4 regions of the Salmonella sp. GDC200615 genome follow, and region 4 is predicted to be linked to each of the others. Evidence: predicted binding sites of a transcription regulator. Region 4 holds the regulator's gene; each other region holds the start of a gene.
The links. The regulator PurR, encoded in region 4, represses purine synthesis genes. The targets are predictions, from matches to a motif close to CANGCAAACGTTTGCNTG.
Positions count from the first base shown of each region.

Region 1 (5,413 bases), 930 kb from region 4:
GAAAGGATAAACATAGTTTAATTACAAAGAGTTATATTTACATTTCTTTGCGATGAACATGTTGCCAAAATTAACATAAGCTATTTTTGGCAACATGTTCTTCACAAAATAAAAGCGAAAAATTTAATATCTTTTCGCTTTTATTTGTCATGGTTCAGCGTTAAATTTAATCTTCTGCCAGAAAACTATTCAGATAAGGGACAATTTTCTGAACGGATGTCTGAAATACGCCGTTCTCGATCCAGTACAGCGTGTTTTCACCTGGACGTAAATTAAAGGCGGTCAGATAGGCATCAGCGGCCAGACGATTCTCACCTTTCATTTCGTAAACTTTCCCCAACAGGACATAGTTAAACCACGACATTTCAAGCTCGATGCTTTTATTGATTTCCTCATACGCTGCATCGATATCACCTTTGCCCAAAAGATCAACGGTCTTGATTTTATAATAAACAGACGTTTTCTCAACGCCCGGAATTTGATCTATTTTTTTAAACTCTTCGTTCAGCGCAGCCACTTGTTCTTTATCAAACGGCTGTTGTGATTGCCGTAATACATCTACCAGCACTTTATATTCATAGGCATAGTTGAAATCAGGCGTTTCCTTAATAATGCCATTCAGAATATCGCTGGCTTTACCTAGCGCCTGCGCATCGCCGCTCAGAATAAGCTGGCGCGCCTCATAAAAACGCATCAGCGCGGTATTTTGCGGCGTTCTGAACAGGGCCAGTTGTTCTCGCATACGATTAGGCCAGGGCTGTGTTAAAACGAAAGATAGGCTATTAAACAGATCATCCCGGATGGACAACTGGTTAGTATTGGTGACGAAATAACGCTTATCCAGCATGGTTGAACCATCGGCGTTATCAATGAGCACCACAGACATAAAGCACTGCTGCGCCCGATAGTGGCGCTGATTGACAAACTGAATGGTTAACGTCTTACCGGAGCTGCTTGGCTCATTGACCCGGTAATTGGTTTTATCATGTACCATAAAGGTCGAGTAGGTGTTCAGCAAGTCGGTGATTAAGCCGCCCAGACCGATAGCGTAGGACTCCTGCGAGACCCAGTTATTACAGGAATTGCCGCCTTCAAAACGAACATCTATATCTCGTGGGTTAAGTAATAACCGCGTTTTTGTTACCGCGGCATTATGATCTACCACCGACATCACGATAAACACCACCAGCGTCGCCAGCGAGAGCAGGAACATCACCCACGTCCAGAAAGCGGCGATACGCGGCTTTTTCGCCTTTTTAGTCGGCGTTTGCAAAGAGGCGGGCGGCACAGGCGTAGCGGCAGTAACCCCCTCTGTCGGTTCTGCATTCGTCGCTGCGATCGGCGGCGGCGGCGACGTTGATGAATTATCGATCTCATCGCTATTTTCTTCGCACCAGATAACCGGCGCCGTCAGCTTATAGCCGCGTTTAGGTACGGTAACGATGTATTCAGCATTGCTGTCTCCGCCATCTCTTAATGATTTGCGTAGTTCAGAAATGCTTTGGGTGACAACATGGTTGGTCACGATGGTGCGCATCCAGACATGATCAATAATGTTATCCCGGCTTAACACTTCATCCGGGTGATGCGCAAAATACATCAGAAGATCGATCAGCCGTGGTTCAAGAGTAATCTGGCGTCCCTGACGACTGATCTGATTAACAGAAGGTGTAACCAGCCACTCTCCAATGCGTACAACAGGTTGCTGCATAAAAAGATGCCCTAACGAGCTAAGTCAAACGTTAATAATAACACGATTTGCACAGACTTTTTTTATTCCCCTTTTTTGTAAAAGAAAGGCATAAAAAGCAGCGCAATAAGCAGGGGAACGGGGAGGAAAACGGGCGTTCGCCTTAACGATAACGCCCTTTTTTTCAGTGGATTTCTTGCAATTACAGCACTTTATGCGGGCCGAAGCATTCGTAATGAATGTTTTCGTGATTCACGCCAAGTGAAACCAGTTGTTTTGCGGCAAACTGCATAAAACCTACCGGGCCGCAAAGATAGAACTGCATTGCCGGATCGCTGATCGCAGCTTCCAGTTTGCTTAAATCCATCAGCCCTTCGCTGTCGAAGAGGCGTTGGGCGCGATCGGCCTCAGTCGGCTCGCGGTACCAGGTATGGGCAGTGAAACGCGGCAGTGTACGGCCCAGCTCGCTCACTTCGTCGGCAAACGCATGGACGTCGCCGTTCTCCGCCGCGTGGAACCAGTTCACCTGCGCGGTATGCTGTTCTTTCGCCAGCGTATCGAGCATCGCTAACATCGGCGTCTGGCCGACGCCAGCGGAAATCAGCGAAACGGGGGTATCAGCGGCGACATTCATAAAGAAGTCACCTGCCGGCGCAGCCAGATGCACCACATCGCCCACGCTGGCGTGATGGTGTAACCAGTTTGATACCTGGCCGCCGTCTTCACGCTTCACGGCAATACGGTACCCTTTGCCATCGGGTTTACGGGTCAGTGAATATTGGCGGATCTCCTGATGCGCAAAACCTTCCGGCTTCAGCCAGACCCCCAGATACTGCCCGGGACGGTATTCCGCCACCGTACCGCCGTCGACCGGTTCAAACTCAAAGCTGGTGATCAGTGCGCTACGCGGGGTTTTCGCAACGATGCGGAAGGGGCGCGTGCCTTCCCAGCCGCCGTCTTTGCTGGCGTTCTCGTGATAAATCTCGGCTTCCCGATGAATAAAGACGTTAGCCAGTACGCCATAGGCTTTGCCCCACGCGTCCAGCACTTCCTGGCCCGGGTTGAACATTTCGTCCAGCGTCGCCAGCAGATGCGTCCCGACGATGTTGTACTGCTCCGGCTTAATCTGGAAGCTGGTGTGCTTCTGCGCGATTTTTTCTACCGCCGGCAGCAACGCCGGTAAATTTTCGATATTGCTGGCGTAGGCCGCGATAGCATTAAACAGGGCTTCACGCTGATCGCCGTTACGCTGGTTGCTCATATTGAAGATTTCTTTGAGCTCCGGGTTATGCGTAAACATACGGTCGTAGAAGTGGGCGGTCAGTTTCGGTCCTGTTTCAACCAGCAGGGGAATGGTGGCCTTTACTGTAGCGATGGTTTGTGCGTCAAGCATACGTGCTTCCTTTATGTGAAAATCTAATGATGTATATCAAATGCATCTTATAAAAATACCCTTGCATTGTAAATGGATCTTCTCTGCTTTACGTTATGGAGGTAACAACGTGAAAAATCTGCATCACAAAGCTGAAAAGAAATCCGTTGAAATTCGTCAGGCTCTCGTTCAGGAAACCCTTATCTGACGCATAGGTAATCGTTTGCGTAAAAACCTTTGTCAAGACCTGTTATCGAAGAATGATTCGGTTATACTGTTGGCCGAAGTCCCACGGACTGCCTTTTCAGGCACAAATTTTATTGTTAGCTGAGTCAGGAGATGCGGATGTTAAAGCGTGAAATGAACATTGCCGATTATGATGCCGAATTGTGGCAGGCTATGGAGCAGGAAAAAGTACGTCAGGAAGAGCACATCGAACTGATCGCCTCCGAAAACTACACCAGCCCGCGCGTGATGCAGGCGCAGGGGTCTCAGCTGACCAACAAATACGCTGAAGGATATCCGGGCAAGCGCTACTACGGCGGTTGCGAATACGTTGATGTCGTAGAGCAGCTGGCTATCGACCGCGCGAAAGAACTGTTCGGCGCCGACTACGCTAACGTGCAGCCGCACTCCGGTTCTCAGGCTAACTTCGCTGTTTACACCGCGCTGCTGCAGCCGGGCGATACCGTTCTGGGTATGAACCTGGCGCAGGGCGGCCACCTGACTCACGGCTCCCCGGTTAACTTCTCCGGTAAACTGTACAACATCGTACCTTACGGTATCGATGAGTCCGGTAAAATTGACTATGACGAGATGGCGAAGCTGGCCAAAGAGCACAAGCCGAAGATGATTATCGGTGGCTTCTCTGCCTACTCCGGCGTGGTTGACTGGGCAAAAATGCGTGAAATCGCTGACAGCATCGGCGCATACCTGTTTGTCGACATGGCGCACGTGGCGGGCCTGATTGCCGCAGGCGTTTACCCGAACCCGGTTCCGCACGCTCACGTTGTCACCACCACCACCCACAAAACCTTGGCGGGTCCGCGCGGCGGCCTGATCCTGGCGAAAGGCGGCGATGAAGAGCTGTACAAAAAACTGAACTCCGCTGTCTTCCCAAGCGCGCAGGGCGGCCCGCTGATGCACGTGATCGCGGGTAAAGCGGTGGCACTGAAAGAAGCGATGGAGCCGGAGTTCAAAGTTTACCAGCAGCAGGTGGCGAAAAACGCCAAAGCGATGGTGGAAGTGTTCCTGAACCGCGGCTACAAAGTGGTGTCTGGCGGCACTGAGAACCACCTGTTCCTGCTGGACCTGGTGGATAAAAACCTGACCGGTAAAGAAGCTGACGCCGCGCTGGGCCGCGCTAACATCACCGTGAACAAAAACAGCGTGCCGAACGATCCTAAGAGCCCGTTCGTGACTTCCGGTATCCGTATCGGTTCTCCGGCGGTCACTCGTCGCGGCTTCAAAGAAGCGGAAGTGAAAGAGCTGGCTGGCTGGATGTGTGACGTGCTGGACAACATCAATGATGAAGCCACCATTGAACGCGTGAAAGCGAAAGTGCTGGATATCTGCGCCCGCTTCCCGGTTTACGCGTAAGCGCTTGTGTTGTGAGAATGGCCCGATGGCGCTGCGTCTGTCGGGCATTACTTATGCGCCATAACGTGACGCCGCCGGAAGTCATTATCCGGCGGCGTTGCCGTTTGAACTTCTCCCTCCGCCTGTTAACCTTATGTTACCCTTGCCAGCGCAACCGTTTACCGCCAGACTATCGCCTCCAAACGGGAGGGAGTCATGGCATTGCATTCCACGCGCTGGCTGGCGCTCAGTTATTTCACCTACTTCTTTAGTTACGGTATTTTTCTGCCCTTCTGGAGCGTCTGGCTCAAAGGTCTTGGGCTAACGCCGGAAACCATCGGTCTTCTGCTGGGCGTGGGTCTGGTCGCGCGTTTTCTCGGTAGTCTGCTCATTGCGCCTCGCGTAAGCGATCCTTCGCGGTTGATCTCCGCGCTGCGCGTACTGGCATTGCTGACGCTGGTATTTGCGCTGGCATTTTGGGCAGGAACGCATGTCGCGTGGCTAATGGTGGTGATGGTTGGGTTTAACCTCTTCTTTTCACCACTGGTGCCGCTGACCGATGCGCTGGCCAATACCTGGCAAAAGCAAATTACCCTGGACTATGGTCGGGTGCGGCTGTGGGGGTCCATCGCCTTCGTGATAGGGTCGGCGCTGACCGGTAAGCTGGTGAGTTTATACGATTACCAGGCGATTCTGGCGCTACTGACGCTCGGCGTCGCCTCGATGTTGCTGGGTATGTTGTTACGTCCCAGCGTGCCGCCGCAAGGGGAAAG
Region 1 is NZ_CP192247.1:1,219,382-1,224,794, forward strand. It holds gene cadC (lysine decarboxylation/transport transcriptional activator CadC) at 167-1,711, opposite strand; gene hmpA (NO-inducible flavohemoprotein) at 1,893-3,083, opposite strand; gene glyA (serine hydroxymethyltransferase) at 3,408-4,661, shown strand; gene ACQ29O_RS05695 (3-phenylpropionate MFS transporter) at 4,857-5,413, shown strand, end outside.
Region 1: the regulator PurR is predicted to act here: its motif matches at 3,275-3,292, upstream of glyA (serine hydroxymethyltransferase).

Region 2 (5,413 bases), 710 kb from region 4:
AAATGCAGGAACGTGGTCTGCCCTACATCTCGGTATTGACCGATCCGACAATGGGCGGCGTTTCCGCCAGTTTTGCGATGTTGGGCGATCTCAACATCGCCGAGCCAAAAGCCCTCATTGGCTTCGCTGGCCCGCGCGTTATCGAACAAACCGTTCGTGAGAAGCTCCCGCCGGGATTCCAGCGCAGTGAGTTCCTGATCGAAAAAGGCGCTATTGATATGATAGTTCGCCGCCCGGAAATGCGCCTGAAGCTGGCGAGCATTCTGGCGAAGCTGATGAATCTGCCCGCGCCGAACCCGGACGCCCCGCGTGAAGGCGTGGTGGTGCCTCCGGCGCCGGATCAGGAGTCTGAGGCCTGATAACTGAAAAGGGCAGGGCCGTAGGCTCTGCCCTTTTGCTTTTCACCGTAAAGAAGCAGCGGAATCAATGAAAAACAAATCTATACCTCAAGCTGCGTCGCCCCTGGCCTCGTGGCTTTCTTATCTGGAAAACCTGCACAGCAAGAGTATCGATTTAGGCCTTGAGCGCGTAAGCCAGGTGGCAGCGCGTCTGGACATCCTCAAGCCTGCGCCGTTCGTTTTTACCGTGGCGGGAACCAACGGTAAAGGTACGACCTGTCGAACGCTGGAGTCGGTGTTAATCGCGGCGGGATACCGTGTGGGCGTCTATAGTTCGCCTCATCTGGTACGTTACACCGAGCGCGTGCGCGTGCAGGGGAAAGAATTAGCGGAATCCGCGCATACCGCGTCCTTTGCGGAAATAGAAGCGGCGCGCGGCGATATTTCATTGACCTATTTTGAATATGGTACGTTGTCGGCATTGTGGCTGTTTAAACAGGCTAACCTTGACGTGGTGATTCTGGAGGTCGGGTTGGGCGGCCGCCTGGACGCCACGAACATTGTGGATGCCGATGTAGCGGTAATTACCAGCATCGCGCTTGACCATACTGACTGGCTGGGGCCGGATCGCGAAAGTATCGGCCGCGAGAAGGCCGGGATTTTTCGCGCGGAAAAACCCGCTATCGTCGGCGAACCGGAAATGCCGACAACCATCGCGGATGTCGCGCAGGAGACCGGCGCGCTGTTGCGGCGTCGCGGCGTTGACTGGCGTTATGAGGTGACAGCGACCCACTGGGCGTTTACCGATGGTGACGGCACGCTTGCCGGACTGCCGTTGCCGCAGGTTCCTCAGCCGAATGCCGCCACCGCTCTGGCCGCGCTGCGCGCCAGCTGGTTGAACATTGACGAGCAGGCGATTCGCGACGGTATTGCGCAGGCTACCTTGCCGGGACGTTTTCAAATCGTGAGTGAGTCGCCGCGCGTTATCTTTGATGTCGCCCATAATCCCCACGCGGCGGAATACCTGACGGGTCGTCTGAAAATGTTGCCGAAACGCGGGCGCGTGCTTGCGGTGATTGGTATGCTGCATGATAAAGATATCGCCGGCACGTTAGCCTGGTTGAAAAGCGTGGTTGACGACTGGTATTGTGCTCCGTTAGAGGGGCCGCGCGGCGCGACGGCGGAACAACTTCTGGAACATCTGGGGAAAGGGAATGTCTATGATAGCGTCGCGCAGGCATGGCAGGCCGCTATCGACGCGGCGCAGCCAGAAGATACCGTGCTGGTGTGCGGATCATTCCACACCGTCGCACATGTTATGGAAGTGATAGACGCGGGGAGAATCGGTGGCGAGTAAGTTTCAGAATCGTTTAGTCGGCACGATTGTGTTAGTCGCGCTGGGGGTTATTGTGCTTCCCGGTCTGCTGGACGGACAGAAAAAGCATTATCAGGATGAATTTGCTGCGATTCCACTGGTACCGAAGCCTGGCGACCGTGATGAGCCGGATATGATGCCTGCCGCAACGCAGGCGCTGCCGACACAGCCGCCGGAAGGGGCGGCTGAAGAGGTGCGGGCGGGAGATGCGGCAGCGCCATCGCTGGACCCGTCGCGCATGGCGTCTAACAATGTTGAGCTTGATCCGATACCGGCGGAGACGCCTAAACCGAAGCCGGTTGAAAAGCCGAAACCGCAGCCTAAACCGCAACAGCCGGTTGTCGCCGCTTCCACGCCGACGCCCGCGCCGCAACCAGTCGCCGACGATAAACCTGCGCCGACCGGCAAAGCCTATGTCGTACAGTTGGGCGCGCTGAAAAACGCGGATAAAGTCAACGAGATAGTCGGCAAGCTTCGTTCCGCCGGGTTCCGGGTTTATACTTCCCCCTCAACGCCGGTACAGGGTAAAATAACCCGTATTCTCGTCGGGCCGGATGCGTCGAAAGATAAGATGAAAGGATCGCTTGGCGAGCTCAAGCAGATTTCCGGGTTAAGCGGCGTGGTGATGGGATATAGCCCGAACTAAGGCGCGTTTTGCCTGAGCGCGCAGCGTTAAGGCCTACGGTGTTCATCTGGTAATAGCCGAAGTTCTGTAGGCTGGATAAGGCGTTTACGCCGTCATCCGGCAGAAGGAATAAACCTGGTATCCTGAGCTTATCAGGCCGATGGCAGCTCTTCTGGTCGTGCCCGAAGAGATAAAAAGTGTGATGGCGTTGAATATTTTTTCAGCGCCATTTTTATTTACGCGTGGGAAGGAAATCCCTACGCAAACGTTTTCTTTTTCTGTTAGAATGCGCCCCGAACAGGACGACAGGGCGTAAAATCGTGGGACATCTATGGTCTGGATTGATTACGCCATTATCGCGGTGATTGCTTTTTCCTGTCTGGTTAGCCTGATCCGCGGCTTTGTTCGTGAAGCGTTATCGCTGGTGACGTGGGGTTGTGCTTTCTTTGTCGCCAGTCACTACTACACTTACCTGTCTGTCTGGTTTACGGGCTTTGAAGACGAACTGGTTCGTAATGGGATTGCTATCGCGGTACTGTTTATCGCGACGCTTATCGTCGGCGCTATCGTGAATTTTGTGATAGGTCAGCTAGTAGAGAAGACCGGCCTGTCGGGAACTGACCGGGTGTTGGGGATCTGTTTCGGCGCACTGCGAGGCGCGCTGATTGTCGCCGCCATTCTGTTCTTCCTTGATACCTTTACCGGCTTGTCGAAAAGCGAAGACTGGAGCAAATCGCAGCTCATCCCGCAGTTCAGCTTCATCATCAGATGGTTCTTTGACTATCTGCAAAGCTCGTCGAGTTTCTTGCCCAGGACGTAACAGGTTCTGAGATGTGGCTTAACGAGGAAAATGACGTATGTGCGGTCTTGTCGGTATCGCCGGTGTTATGCCGGTCAACCAGTCGATTTATGACGCGTTAACAGTGCTCCAGCATCGTGGTCAGGATGCTGCCGGTATCATCACCATTGATGCGAATAACTGCTTCCGCTTGCGTAAGGCAAACGGGCTGGTGAACGATATTTTTGAAGCTCGCCACATGCAGCGTTTGCAGGGCAACATGGGGATCGGCCATGTGCGCTACCCTACCGCAGGCAGCTCCAGCGCTTCCGAAGCGCAACCTTTTTATGTTAACTCGCCGTATGGCATCACGTTGGCCCATAATGGCAATCTGACTAACGCGCATGAGCTACGTAAAAAGCTGTTTGAAGAAAAGCGCCGCCATATCAACACCACCTCCGATTCCGAAATCCTGCTCAATATTTTCGCCAGCGAGCTCGACAACTTCCGTCACTATCCGCTGGAAGCCGACAATATTTTTGCCGCGATTGCCGCGACTAACCGTCAAATCCGCGGCGCCTATGCCTGCGTGGCGATGATTATCGGCCACGGCATGGTGGCTTTTCGCGATCCGCACGGCATTCGCCCGTTAGTGCTGGGCAAGCGTGACGTTGGCGATGGTCGTACGGAGTATATGGTCGCTTCTGAAAGCGTGGCGCTGGATACGCTGGGCTTTGAGTTTCTGCGCGATGTCGCGCCGGGCGAAGCTATCTATATTACCGAAAAGGGGCAACTGTTCACGCGCCAGTGCGCGGATAACCCGGTCAGTAATCCCTGCCTGTTCGAGTACGTTTATTTTGCTCGCCCGGACTCCTTTATCGACAAAATCTCCGTCTACAGCGCTCGTGTGAATATGGGCACCAAACTTGGCGAAAAAATCGCTCGTGAATGGGAAGATCTGGACATCGACGTCGTGATCCCTATCCCGGAAACCTCCTGCGATATCGCACTGGAAATTGCCCGTATTCTCGGCAAGCCGTACCGCCAGGGATTTGTCAAAAATCGTTACGTGGGACGTACCTTTATCATGCCGGGCCAACAGCTACGCCGTAAATCCGTGCGCCGTAAGCTCAATGCTAATCGCGCGGAATTCCGCGATAAGAACGTCCTGCTGGTGGATGACTCCATCGTGCGTGGCACCACATCAGAGCAGATCATCGAGATGGCCCGGGAAGCCGGCGCGAAGAAGGTTTATCTGGCGTCCGCCGCGCCGGAAATTCGTTTCCCCAACGTCTATGGCATTGATATGCCGACCGCCAATGAGCTGATCGCGCATGGTCGCGAGGTGGATGAGATTCGGCAGATCATCGGCGCAGACGGGCTTATCTTCCAGGATCTGAACGATCTGATCGAAGCCGTACGCGCGGAAAACCCGGATATCCAGCAGTTTGAATGTTCGGTATTTAACGGGGTATATGTCACCAAAGACGTAGACCAGCAATACCTCGACTTCCTGGATTCATTACGTAATGACGACGCCAAAGCGGTGCTGTTCCAGAACGAAATGGAAAACCTGGAAATGCATAACGAAGGCTAATGGCTTTGCCAGCGGCGCAATGCCGCTGGCCGATGTCAATTACGCACCACGCCGAAGCGAATAGAGTATTTTTGTACTTTGTACTGTAACGTGGTGCGCGATACGTTAAGGCTGCGGGCCGCGGCGGCAATATTCCCCTGATGCGTATCCAGCGCGGTTTCTATTAAATGCCTTTCGTAGTTAGCAACCCGTACCTCCAGCGACCCTTCATACTGCGGATCGGGTGACGAGGGAAGGGGATTTTCCGGCGCGGTTTCCGGTACGCCTAAATTTAACTCGTCCTGTTCAAAAATGATGTGTTTCAGCAGCCCGTCTTTTTCCTGCATGATCATGCTGCGTACAATCGCGTTTTCCAGCATCCTGACATTACCCGGCCAGGCGTGATTGAGCAGATCAGCACGCGCCGTCTCGCTTAGTCCGTGAATGTCCTGCGGCACATCATTACGGTATTTATCAATAAAATAATTTGCCAGTAAGGGAATATCTTCCGGGCGGGCGCGCAGCGGCGGTAACGTCAACATTCCGACGCTCAACCGATAAAAAAGATCCGCCCGCAGGCGTTCTTGTTGAATTAATTTGACGGGCGCTTCGTTCATGGCGGCAACGATCCTGACATCAGAGTGGAGTTGCTGTTGTCCGCCGAGCCGCCAGAAGGTTTTATCCTGCAAGAATCGCAGCAGCTTACTTTGCATTTCTATCG
Region 2 is NZ_CP192247.1:1,443,119-1,448,531, forward strand. It holds gene accD (acetyl-CoA carboxylase, carboxyltransferase subunit beta) at 1-359, shown strand, start outside; gene folC (bifunctional tetrahydrofolate synthase/dihydrofolate synthase) at 427-1,695, shown strand; gene dedD (cell division protein DedD) at 1,685-2,359, shown strand; gene cvpA (colicin V production protein) at 2,670-3,158, shown strand; gene purF (amidophosphoribosyltransferase) at 3,196-4,713, shown strand; gene ACQ29O_RS06720 (sigma-54 interaction domain-containing protein) at 4,749-5,413, opposite strand, start outside.
Region 2: the regulator PurR is predicted to act here: its motif matches at 2,597-2,614, upstream of cvpA (colicin V production protein).

Region 3 (5,413 bases), 500 kb from region 4:
CCAGTTTTAATAAGGCATCGCAGGCATCAAGATAGTCATTAAAAGTATTCCGCTTTTTGAGGAATTTGCCATCTTCATACCACTGCTGCCCCAGCTCACCGCCGCCGCGAACGTGTACGATTGCGTAAACAAAGCCACGATCCAGCAAGCTCAGTCGGCTGCTGCTGAAGTCGGCGTCAATACTGGAACCGTAAGATCCGTAGCCGTAAACCAGAAGCGGATTTTGCCCTTTACGAAAATACTTCTGATGATAAACCAGCGATACCGGCACTTCGACGCCGTCGCGCGCGGTGATCCACAGGTGTTCGCTCTGATAACAGCCAGAATCAAACCCAGGCACTTCCGTCTGTTTAAGTACCCGTCGTTCTCCGGTATCCATATCCAGTTCAAACAAGGTATCTGGCGTCGTCATTGAAGAATAGCCGTAACGCAGCCGGGAGGTCTCAGGTTCGGGATTATAGGCAAGCCACGTCACGTAAGCCGGATCGTCAAAGGCGATGCCTATCACTTCACGGGTTTTACGGTTAATTTGCCGCAGGCTGGTAAGCCCCCGTTGACGCTCTTCGACCACTAACCAGTCGGTAAACAGGGTAAACCCTTCCAGCATAATATGCTCGCGCGGAGGGATCAGCTCTTCCCAGGCGTTTTCATTGCGCACGCGGGTACGGTACAACCCAAAGTTTTTACCGTTCCGGTTAGAACGCAGGTAAAACTTATGTTGATAGTGATCGAGACTATATTCATGGTCTTTGCGACGCGGTAAGAATGAAAACGGCTCGGCATCGGCCAGTTCCGCGTCAAGTAATAGCACTTCGCTAGTGGTGGCGCTGGCAAGATGAATCACCACATAATGCTGCGAAGTGGTTTTATGCAGGCTGACATAAAAGGTATCGTCTTTTTCTTCATATACCAGTTCATCTTGCGATGACGGAGTGCCAATCGTGTGCCGCCAAACCTGATAGGGCAGCAGCGTCTTCTTATGCTTACGCACATAGTAAAGGGTCAGGGAATCATTGGCCCAGACAAACTCAGGCGCAACGTTATCCAGCAGTTCCGGATACCAGTTACCGCTTTCGAGGTTACGAAAACGCAACCCATACTGACGACGGGATAAATAATCTTCTGCCAGCGCCATGATGGTATTATCCGGCGTAATGGCAAGCCCGCCGAGCGTATAAAATTCGCTGTGCGCGGCCCGCTGGTTCGCATCGAGCAAGGTTTCCCACACATCCCACTCTTCGCTTAACGCCGATTGTCGTTGATAGATGGCATATTCGCAGCCGGGTTCATAGATATAACGGTAGCGATAGCCATTTTTCACATACGGAGCGGAAACTTCTCTGGGCGGGATGCGATCGATAATTTCTTTTAGAATGCGGTCCTGTAACGCCTGCTGAGAGGACATGACCTTCCGGCCATACTCATTTTCCTGATGCAGGTAATCAAGGACTTCCGGCTGCGAGCGAGTGTCATCTCGCAGCCAGTAATAATTATCAATGCGCGTATCGCCATGTACGGTCATGGCATAGGGAATTCGATTGGCTTTTGGCAACATGTCGTTTTTTCTTTTGCGTTAATATTTGTTATATATCACGCGGCAAACACAGCGGCGTAGCATGGTAGTCCCGGTCGCTCACCTCGGTAAGCGCCTGAGATGTCACTGCTTCGCCGCTATCTTGCAACATGAATGACGTAAACTATCCATCCTATAAGGGTGGCAAAAGACACGCATGATGCAAGCGAAACATGTTACTTAATGGCAGGTTATCAGCCTGGAAGCGCCTGTTTTTGCTGCTGCAAGTCCTGCTCGATACCGTCCCGAACCTCCTGAGGAATTTTTAGTGCGTCTCCTAACGCATTCAGATAGCTACGTTCCATAAAGTGGTCAATATCAATGGCGGCGCAGCTCAGGAAGTAGATTTCCAGGGCTTCTTCTTCATTACGAACGCCCTGTGCCAGACGTTGTGGATCAAGCGGCTGCTCAATAGCTTTCTCGATAAACACACGCCCTTGCTCTTCCACACCTGATTCTCGCAGTTGGTGCTCAATCGCCGCGCGTTCTTTGGCATCAATATGCCCATCGCTTTTTGCAGCAAAAACCAGCGCCAGGATCAGTCGCTCAGTGCGAACATCCAGCGGCGTACTTTGGCTGCCGAATTGCGGCTCCCCCTGATGCGCAGCGCGTACTTTATCTTTGTACTTATTCCACAATACGGAACCCGCCACCGCGCCGCCGCCCACCAGCAAAGCGCCAGTACCGTATTTAGTTAATAATTTGCGCGAAGACTTATTGGCGACCAACAGTCCAGCCAGACCGCCCAGCGCGCCGGGAACCAGCAGTTTATTTAACCCCTGTTCACCGGAAGACGATGCGGAAGCGCCTTTTTGCCCAAGAAGTGATTGTAATTGGTTCAACCAGTTAGCCATAGTACCCCTCAAATACAGACCAATAATGGTCAAGCGTACCTGAGGGGATGTCAGGAATTGTCTGTTCCGGCAAAAGAAGCGCAAATTACGCTGCTAGCGGGGCTTATATTCCGCCTTGCCGGCTTTGCAATCAACGATGACCTGATAATGAATATCGGCACTTTTACCGCGAACAGTTAGCGGAACTGTCCATTTATCATTTTGACCTACAACGTCCTGCACATTAACCCACGCGACCGGGTCAGCCTGCCCGACCTTTTTTTGGTCGTCGGCCCACCGCACGATACGATTTTGCTGGTAGTCGCGCTTCACGCTTGCCGCAATCCCGGCGGCATCCAGCCCTTCACACTGCGGAAACTTAACCGATTTACTCTCGGTGGATGCCGCAAATGCCGATACGCTGGCGGATAACAGCAGCAGGCTCAACAACGCTCCTCTTTTATTCATACTTTTCTCCTTAGCACAATGATTCAGGAAAAGCATGGTACAAAACGCCGGGAGCGCAAGTACGGGTTCAGGCGGCTTGCTTTTTCGTTTTACTCGCGGCGTCCTTTTCAACCGCCTGCGGAGAAGGCAACTTACCGGTTTTGAGGATAGTGCTTAACACCTCTTTATGTTCCGCCAGCCACAGCGACAACGCTTCGCGCTGCCCATCTTCCAGCACGACTGGCGACTGCTCAAGCCAGGTATCAAGAAGATCGGCAGTATCGAGCATTTTGTCCCAGGCGTCGGCTTCCTTTTTACTGGTAAATGACATCTTCTCCTCACCCTCGCGAATGACTACGTATTTAACTTCAACCGCCATTTTGCAGCCCCTTATTTACCTGTGTTTATATACAGTATATTGCAAGACAGCAAGAAAAGCAATCTATTCGAAAAGACATACGCAAACGTTTTCGTATATACTGCGCGCAGGTAAATAAGGGGACAGAAATATGACGCTATTAGGCACTGCGCTGCGTCCGGCAGCAACGCGGGTGATGTTATTAGGGGCAGGTGAATTGGGAAAAGAAGTGGCGATTGAATGCCAACGCCTGGGGATCGAGGTTATCGCCGTCGATCGCTATCCTGATGCTCCCGCCATGCATGTGGCTCACCGTTCACACGTCATTAATATGCTGGACGGCGAGGCGCTACGTCATGTGATTACAGAGGAAAAACCGCATTATATCGTGCCGGAAATAGAAGCGATCGCCACCGATACGCTGCGTGAGCTGGAGGACGAAGGGCTGAATGTCGTGCCTTGCGCCCGTACAACGCAGCTCACGATGAACCGCGAAGGGATCCGTCGCCTGGCCGCAGAAGAATTAGGTCTGCCGACATCGACGTATCGCTTTGCCGACAGTGAGGCCAGTTTTCATGATGCGGTAGCCGCAGTGGGTTTTCCTTGCATCGTCAAACCGGTCATGAGCTCTTCCGGCAAAGGCCAGAGCTTTATCCGCTCGGCCGAACAGCTCACGCAGGCATGGGAGTATGCTCAACAGGGCGGACGCGCTGGCGCGGGTCGCGTGATTGTGGAAGGCGTGGTTAAATTTGATTTTGAAATTACGCTGCTCACCGTTAGCGCCGTCGATGGCGTGCATTTCTGCGCGCCAGTCGGTCATCGTCAGCAAGATGGCGACTATCGCGAATCCTGGCAGCCACAGCAGATGAGCGAACTGGCGCTGAAGCGGGCGCAAGAGATTGCGCGTCATGTGGTACTGGCGTTAGGCGGGCATGGCCTGTTCGGCGTTGAACTCTTCGTCTGTGGCGATGAAGTCATTTTCAGCGAAGTCTCCCCTCGCCCGCACGATACCGGAATGGTGACGTTGATTTCTCAGGATCTTTCTGAGTTTGCGCTGCATGTGCGCGCCTTTCTGGGAATGCCCATAGGCGATATTCGCCAGTATGGTCCCGCTGCCTCGGCCGTGATTCTGCCGCAGCTTACCAGTCAAAATGTGACGTTTGATAATGTACACACGGCGGTAGGGGCCGGAGTGCAGGTACGGCTGTTTGGTAAGCCTGAGATCGACGGCAGCCGTCGTCTTGGTGTAGCGTTAGCGACAGGTGAAAACGTTGAAGAAGCGGTGATAAGAGCGAAAAAGGCCGCCAGCCGCGTGACGGTAAAAGGCTAATGCGCCATCGCCTGATGGCGACGTTAGCGCATTTTTATCAGACCTGCCTGATCGCCACTCGTAAGCCCGATAAGCAAGCGCCATCGGGCATTTAACGGCTTACTGTTTCGCGCCTTCTACCGCTTCGCGCGCCAGTTTGGTGATGCGATCGTAATCACCCGCTTCCAGCGCGTCGGCCGGCACCAGCCAGGAACCGCCGATGCACAACACGCTTTTCAGCGCCAGATAGTCACGATAGTTTGCCGGAGAGATGCCGCCGGTTGGGCAGAAACGTACCTGAGAGAACGGACCGGCAATCGCCTGCAACGCTTTAGTGCCGCCATTCGCTTCCGCCGGGAAGAATTTGAACTCTTTCAGACCATAGTCCATGCCCAACATCAGTTCAGAAACGGTGCTAATACCGGGAATCAATGGGATAGTGCCTGCCGTCGCGGCTTTCAGCAGTGGCTCAGTCAGTCCCGGGCTAATCGCAAACTGCGCGCCCGCTTCCGTCACCTCCGCCAACTGCTGCGGATTGAGAACGGTTCCGGCGCCGACAATCGCTTCCGGCACGTCTTTAGCGATAGCGCGAATAGCATCCATCGCGCAGGCCGTACGTAAAGTCACTTCCAGAACGCGAACGCCCCCGGCCACCAGCGCTTTAGCCATCGGCACCGCGTGCTCCAGTTTATTGACTACAATGACCGGGACAACCGGGCCGGTGGTCAGGATTGCTTCTGCACTTGTTTTCCAGTTTTTCATCGGAATTCTTCTCTCGCCTGATTACTAGTGTGTCATCTTAAAAAGTGATACAGGTTGCGCCCTGCTCCGCACCCGACAGCTTTTCGCGCAGCGCGCCAAACAACTCACGCCCCGTTCCGACGCGCGACGCG
Region 3 is NZ_CP192247.1:2,644,890-2,650,302, forward strand. It holds gene ptrB (oligopeptidase B) at 1-1,555, opposite strand, end outside; gene ACQ29O_RS12840 (tellurite resistance TerB family protein) at 1,768-2,427, opposite strand; gene yebF (protein YebF) at 2,521-2,874, opposite strand; gene yebG (DNA damage-inducible protein YebG) at 2,942-3,232, opposite strand; gene purT (formate-dependent phosphoribosylglycinamide formyltransferase) at 3,363-4,541, shown strand; gene kdgA (bifunctional 4-hydroxy-2-oxoglutarate aldolase/2-dehydro-3-deoxy-phosphogluconate aldolase) at 4,641-5,282, opposite strand; gene edd (phosphogluconate dehydratase) at 5,320-5,413, opposite strand, start outside.
Region 3: the regulator PurR is predicted to act here: its motif matches at 3,311-3,328, upstream of purT (formate-dependent phosphoribosylglycinamide formyltransferase).

Region 4 (5,413 bases):
CGCAAGCGCCGGGGATAATCCCACCAGTGGCATGATCGTGGCGAAGATACGGTTAATTTTTTGCGAAGGGTAATAATCGGTCACCAGCGCTTGCCAGATTACCGTTGCCGCGCAAACGCCGACGGCCTGCACGAAGCGCAGCGTCAGCAGTGCTGCCGCGCTTTCTACCCACAGCATCCCCAGACTTCCGAGTGCAAAGATAGATAACCCTAGCAGTAAAATCGGTTTACGGCCATAACGATCCGATAGCGGTCCCCAGAGGAGTTGCGCGACGGCAAAGCCAGCTAAAAACAGGCTTAGGCTGGCGCTGACCGCGGCGGCAGGCGTTTGTAAATCCGCCTGTATGGCGGCAAACGCGGGCAGGTACATGTCCGTAGCCAGAAATCCCAGCACGCTAAGACCGGCTAACCAGACTAAAAAACCTTTTCCAGGTTGCATATTTGTTTCTCTTTCTTATCAGACAGACATTGTCGCAGAGTGTAGGGAGTGAAATTACGGTTGTGAAACGTTAATATTTGTCCAGTGAATTCAAAATTTTTGTAGGCAAATTATGTGGTCGGAATACTCGCTTGAAGTGGTTGACGCCGTAGCGCGCAATGGCAGTTTTAGCGCGGCGGCGCAGGAACTGCACCGTGTGCCTTCAGCAGTCAGTTACACCGTTCGTCAGTTAGAGGAGTGGCTGGCCGTACCGCTTTTTGTACGACGTCACCGTGATGTTGAACTGACGCCTGCTGGCGTCTGGTTTTTAAAAGAAGGGCGTTCTGTTATCAAAAAAATGCAGATCACTCGCCAACAGTGTCAGCAAATTGCTAATGGTTGGCGTGGGCAGTTAGCTATTGCGGTGGACAATATCGTCAGACCAGAACGTACCCGGCAGATGATCGTCGATTTCTATCGCCATTTTGACGATGTGGAACTGCTGGTTTTTCAGGAGGTGTTTAACGGCGTCTGGGACGCGCTCTCCGACGGGCGTGTCGAACTGGCGATTGGGGCGACGCAGGCGATTCCGGTAGGGGGGCGTTACGCTTTTCGGGATATGGGGACCCTGAGCTGGAGCTGCGTAGTGGCAAGCGATCACCCGCTGGCGTCGATGCCTGGGCCGTTAAGCGATGATACCCTGCGCAACTGGCCGTCGCTGGTCAGGGAAGACACTTCGCGAACCTTACCGAAACGGATTACCTGGCTGCTGGATAACCAAAAAAGGGTCGTCGTACCGGACTGGGAGTCATCGGCAACCTGCCTGTCGGCAGGACTATGCGTGGGAATGGTGCCGACGCATTTTGCCCGACAGTGGATAGACAGCGGAAAATGGGTGGCGCTGACGTTAGAGAATCCGTTTCCCGATGCGGCCTGTTGCGTGACGTGGCAGCAAAACGAAGCCTCGCCCGCGCTGGCATGGCTGCTGGACTATTTGGGCGATAGCGAAACGTTGAATCGGGAGTGGCTGCGGGAGCCAGAAGAGGCTCCCGACAGCGGGGATTAACGCCGATAGTCGCGGAACGGGCCGTCAGCGACCGAGCGACGCTCAACCAGGCGTGGATGAACTTCAATAGACTGTGACTCTTCGCGCTTATTGACGATGCGATCCAATAGCATATTAAATGCGGTTTCGCCTAAAGAGTCTTTGGGCTGGTGAATCGTCGTCAGCGCCGGGGTAAAGTAACGGGCGTTACGCACATTGTCATAACCGATCACCGAAACGTCCTGCGGTACGCGAAGCCCCATTTCGTCAGCCGCGCAAAGCGCGCCCATCGCCATAATATCGCCGCCGCAGAAAACGGCGGTAGGGCGATGTGACTGCGATAAAATTTGCTGCATCGCGTGGTAACCGGATTCCGGCTCGAAGTCGCCCTGAACAATCCAGTTGTCCGGCACGTTGATCAGCGCCTCCTCCATGGCTTTCATAAAGCCTGCCAGCCGGCCCGCGCCGGTGTTGCGCTCCAGCGGGCCGGGAATAACGCCGATATCCCGGTGGCCGCGCTCAACCAGATAACGACCCGCCATATAGCCGCCTGCAAAGGCGTTATCAATCACCGTGTCGGTAAAATCGGCCTTCGCTTCACCCCAGTCCATCACCACCATCGGAATATGGCGATACTCTTCCAGCATGGAAAGCAGAGGTTCTGGATACTCAGAACACATCACCAGCAGGCCATCCACGCGCTTTTGCGCCATCATGGACAGGTAGGCGCGCTGTTTTTCCAGGTTATTCCAGGCGTTGCCTAAAATCAGCGTATAGCCTTTCTGGAAACAGTTTTTTTCAACCGCCTCGATAATTTCGGCAAAATAGGCCGCTTCGCTGCTGGTCGCCAGTAAGCCTATCGACTTGGTATGGTTAACCTTCAGGCTACGCGCGACGGCGCTGGGAGAGTAGTGCAGCTCTTTAATTGCCGCCCAGACCGCGTTACGCGTTTCTTCAGCGACAAAACGCGTTTTGTTGATTACGTGTGATACAGTTGTAGTGGAAACGTTTGCTCGTTTCGCTACATCTTTAATTGTTGCCATTACATTTCACTCCAGACCCTCGCTAAGCTCCTGAGAAACGCCAGGTAAACGTTTGCCTACACACACCCTAATCGCAACATCAGGGTTGCGGCACGCCGGAAAAACGACACGGAACGTCAGGAAGGGGTCAATGGCCGTTACGCTAATTCAGTAAGCCTGGAATTTTGTCTGATCTTGAGGAAAAGGGGAAGCGTTAAAAACAGTTATCAATATAAAACATGAGAGATTTTTGTGCGGGAATGTGCAAAAATGCGCTATATCACTTTTTGTGTGGGAATAAAAAGGAGAAAACTTGATGAGTACCGACCTGAAATTTTCGTTGATTACTACGCTGATTGTTCTGGGCGTGATTGTCGCAGGTGGATTAACGGCCGCTCTGCACTGATTTCCTCTCTTCTGAGGGTGGGCGTCTCCTCTATTCTATCCCTCTCTAAAACGCAGAAGGCGTACCTTCTGCGTACTCAGACTTATGCGGCGAGATTTTTCGCAACAAATTCCCAGTTAACCAGCGCCCAGAAATGCTCCAGATAGTTTGGACGGGCGTTGCGGTAGTCGATGTAATACGCGTGTTCCCACACATCAACCGTCAGCAACGGCGTTGCATCCGTAGTCAGCGGCGTACCGGCATTTGAGGTAGAAACGATAGCCAGTTTGCCATCAGCGCTTTTTACCAGCCATGTCCATCCGGAACCAAAGTTTTTGATAGCGGCATCGGTGAACTGCGCTTTAAATTCCGCGAAGCTGCCAAAAGATGCCGCGATAGCATCAGCCAGTTTCCCGGTCGGTTCGCCGCCAGCGTTTGGCGCCAGGCAGTTCCAGTAGAAGGTGTGGTTCCACACCTGAGCGGCGTTATTAAAGATGCCGCCTTCGGAAGTGCGCACGATCTCTTCCAGCGATTTGCCTTCAAACGCCGTGCCTTTGATCAAATTGTTAAGATTGGTCACGTAAGTCTGATGATGTTTGCCATAGTGATATTCCAGCGTCTCAGCAGAAATATGCGGCGCCAGAGCATCTTTGGCATACGGTAATGCAGGTAATTCGAACGACATTGCTTCTCTCCTTATTATTAATATTGCGCACGCACAATACCCCTGGTGCGCGTAAGGATAGGGTAGCAAATTGAGCGGTGGCGCAAAAGAAGAAGTTATCCTGTCGTTAAACGACAGGATAAAATATTAGCGAATTGTTTTAGGCGTCATCACCCGGCGGGCGCCGACATAATGACGTTGCCAGTATTCTTCGTTCAGTGAGGTGATCTTAATTTCCTGACCGCTGCGCGGAGACTGGATAAACTTACCGTTGCCGACATAGACGCCAACGTGATCGGCGGTGCCGCGCCCCTGCGTACGGAAGAACACCAGATCGCCGTTTTTCAACTCGCTACGCTCAATGGGCGCCGCGTCACGCAGGTGATACATCTCATTCGCCGTTCGGGGGATACGGATCTTCACTAAATCTTTATAGGCATAATAAACCAGACCGCTGCAATCAAAACCGGTACGCGGCGACGCGCCTCCCCAATGATACGGTTTACCAATCTGGTTCATGAGTTTGGACATCGCGGTTTTCGTCGCTTTTTGTACTTTTGCACGATGCGCATCGGCAATAGAGACCGTCAATGTTCCTTTCCCCTTCACGCAGTGCGGCTTACGGCCTTTACGCGTCGTGCATTTTTCCGTTACGTCGAGGGCGGCGATTGACGTGGGCGCGGTTCTGTTACGACGATGCGTCGTATGACGAGATTTCGTGGCGGCGGTGGTACGTTTTGGCGTAGAAGCGGAAGAAGAACGGCTGGTTTTTGAGGTTTTTTTTACGTTTTTTTTGCTGGTCTTACTGATCTTTTTCGTTGTGCTTTTCTTTTTATCTGCCGTTTTCGTGACATGAGAAACAGCAGGCGTCGCTTTGGCTTGCCTGGAAGCATGGGCCATTGGCGTAAAAGGGAGAGTAGTAAAAAGTAAAGCACAGAGCGTGATCGAGATTTTGTTTATCCGCGCCACTGAGCAATCCTCTGTTAAAGGCAGGCGATTCATGCCTGCGTATGATTTACAAAACCTGATAATTCTAATCTACAAAAGCACAGATTGGTAATTGCTTTTGGTTTCTGAAGCTGTGTTTCGTTAACAGATGTAAAAAAAATAGCAATTAATGCTAAACACGAACGCGTTATCGACGAATCACTGCGTGGCAACCCGCTTAAAAGATATTTTGTATACAACTTATTCCCGCAGACGGTAAAATAATAAGGCATGATGAAAATGTTATTTTCCGTTGCCAGCCTGACCCGTTACAATGACAGGCTTCAGTCGTAAAAGTAGTTTAAGGAAGCGAGACAATGAGCACCACTATCGAAAAAATTCAGCGCCAGATCGCTGAAAACCCGATTCTCCTGTATATGAAAGGTTCACCGAAGCTGCCAAGCTGTGGTTTTTCTGCGCAGGCCGTTCAGGCGCTTTCAGCCTGCGGGGAACGTTTTGCCTATGTTGATATCCTGCAAAACCCGGATATTCGCGCTGAATTACCGAAATACGCCAACTGGCCGACATTCCCACAACTGTGGGTGGACGGCGAGCTGGTCGGCGGGTGTGATATTGTGATTGAGATGTATCAGCGTGGTGAGTTGCAGCAGCTTATTAAAGAAACTGCGGCAAAATATAAAACTCAGGAGCCGGACGCAGAGTAATCTGTGAAAGGGGAAAGCGACCTGTAAAGGTCGCTTTTTTACCGCCATCGTGAGCAAAAGCGGCGTCGTTAGCCACGTTATTTATCCGTCGGCAAAGGTAACGGCCAGCCGCCCAGGCGCTTCCAGCGATTGACGATTTCACAAAACAGCACCGCTGTCCGCTCGGTATCATACAAAGCGGAATGGGCCTTTTCGCCGTCAAACTCCATACCTGCCGCCAGGCACGCT
Region 4 is NZ_CP192247.1:2,148,228-2,153,640, forward strand. It holds gene punC (purine nucleoside transporter PunC) at 1-438, opposite strand, end outside; gene punR (DNA-binding transcriptional activator PunR) at 551-1,483, shown strand; gene purR (HTH-type transcriptional repressor PurR) at 1,480-2,505, opposite strand; gene ACQ29O_RS10260 (YnhF family membrane protein) at 2,801-2,890, shown strand; gene sodB (superoxide dismutase [Fe]) at 2,973-3,554, opposite strand; gene ACQ29O_RS10270 (C40 family peptidase) at 3,681-4,502, opposite strand; gene grxD (monothiol glutaredoxin 4) at 4,838-5,185, shown strand; gene rnt (ribonuclease T) at 5,263-5,413, opposite strand, start outside.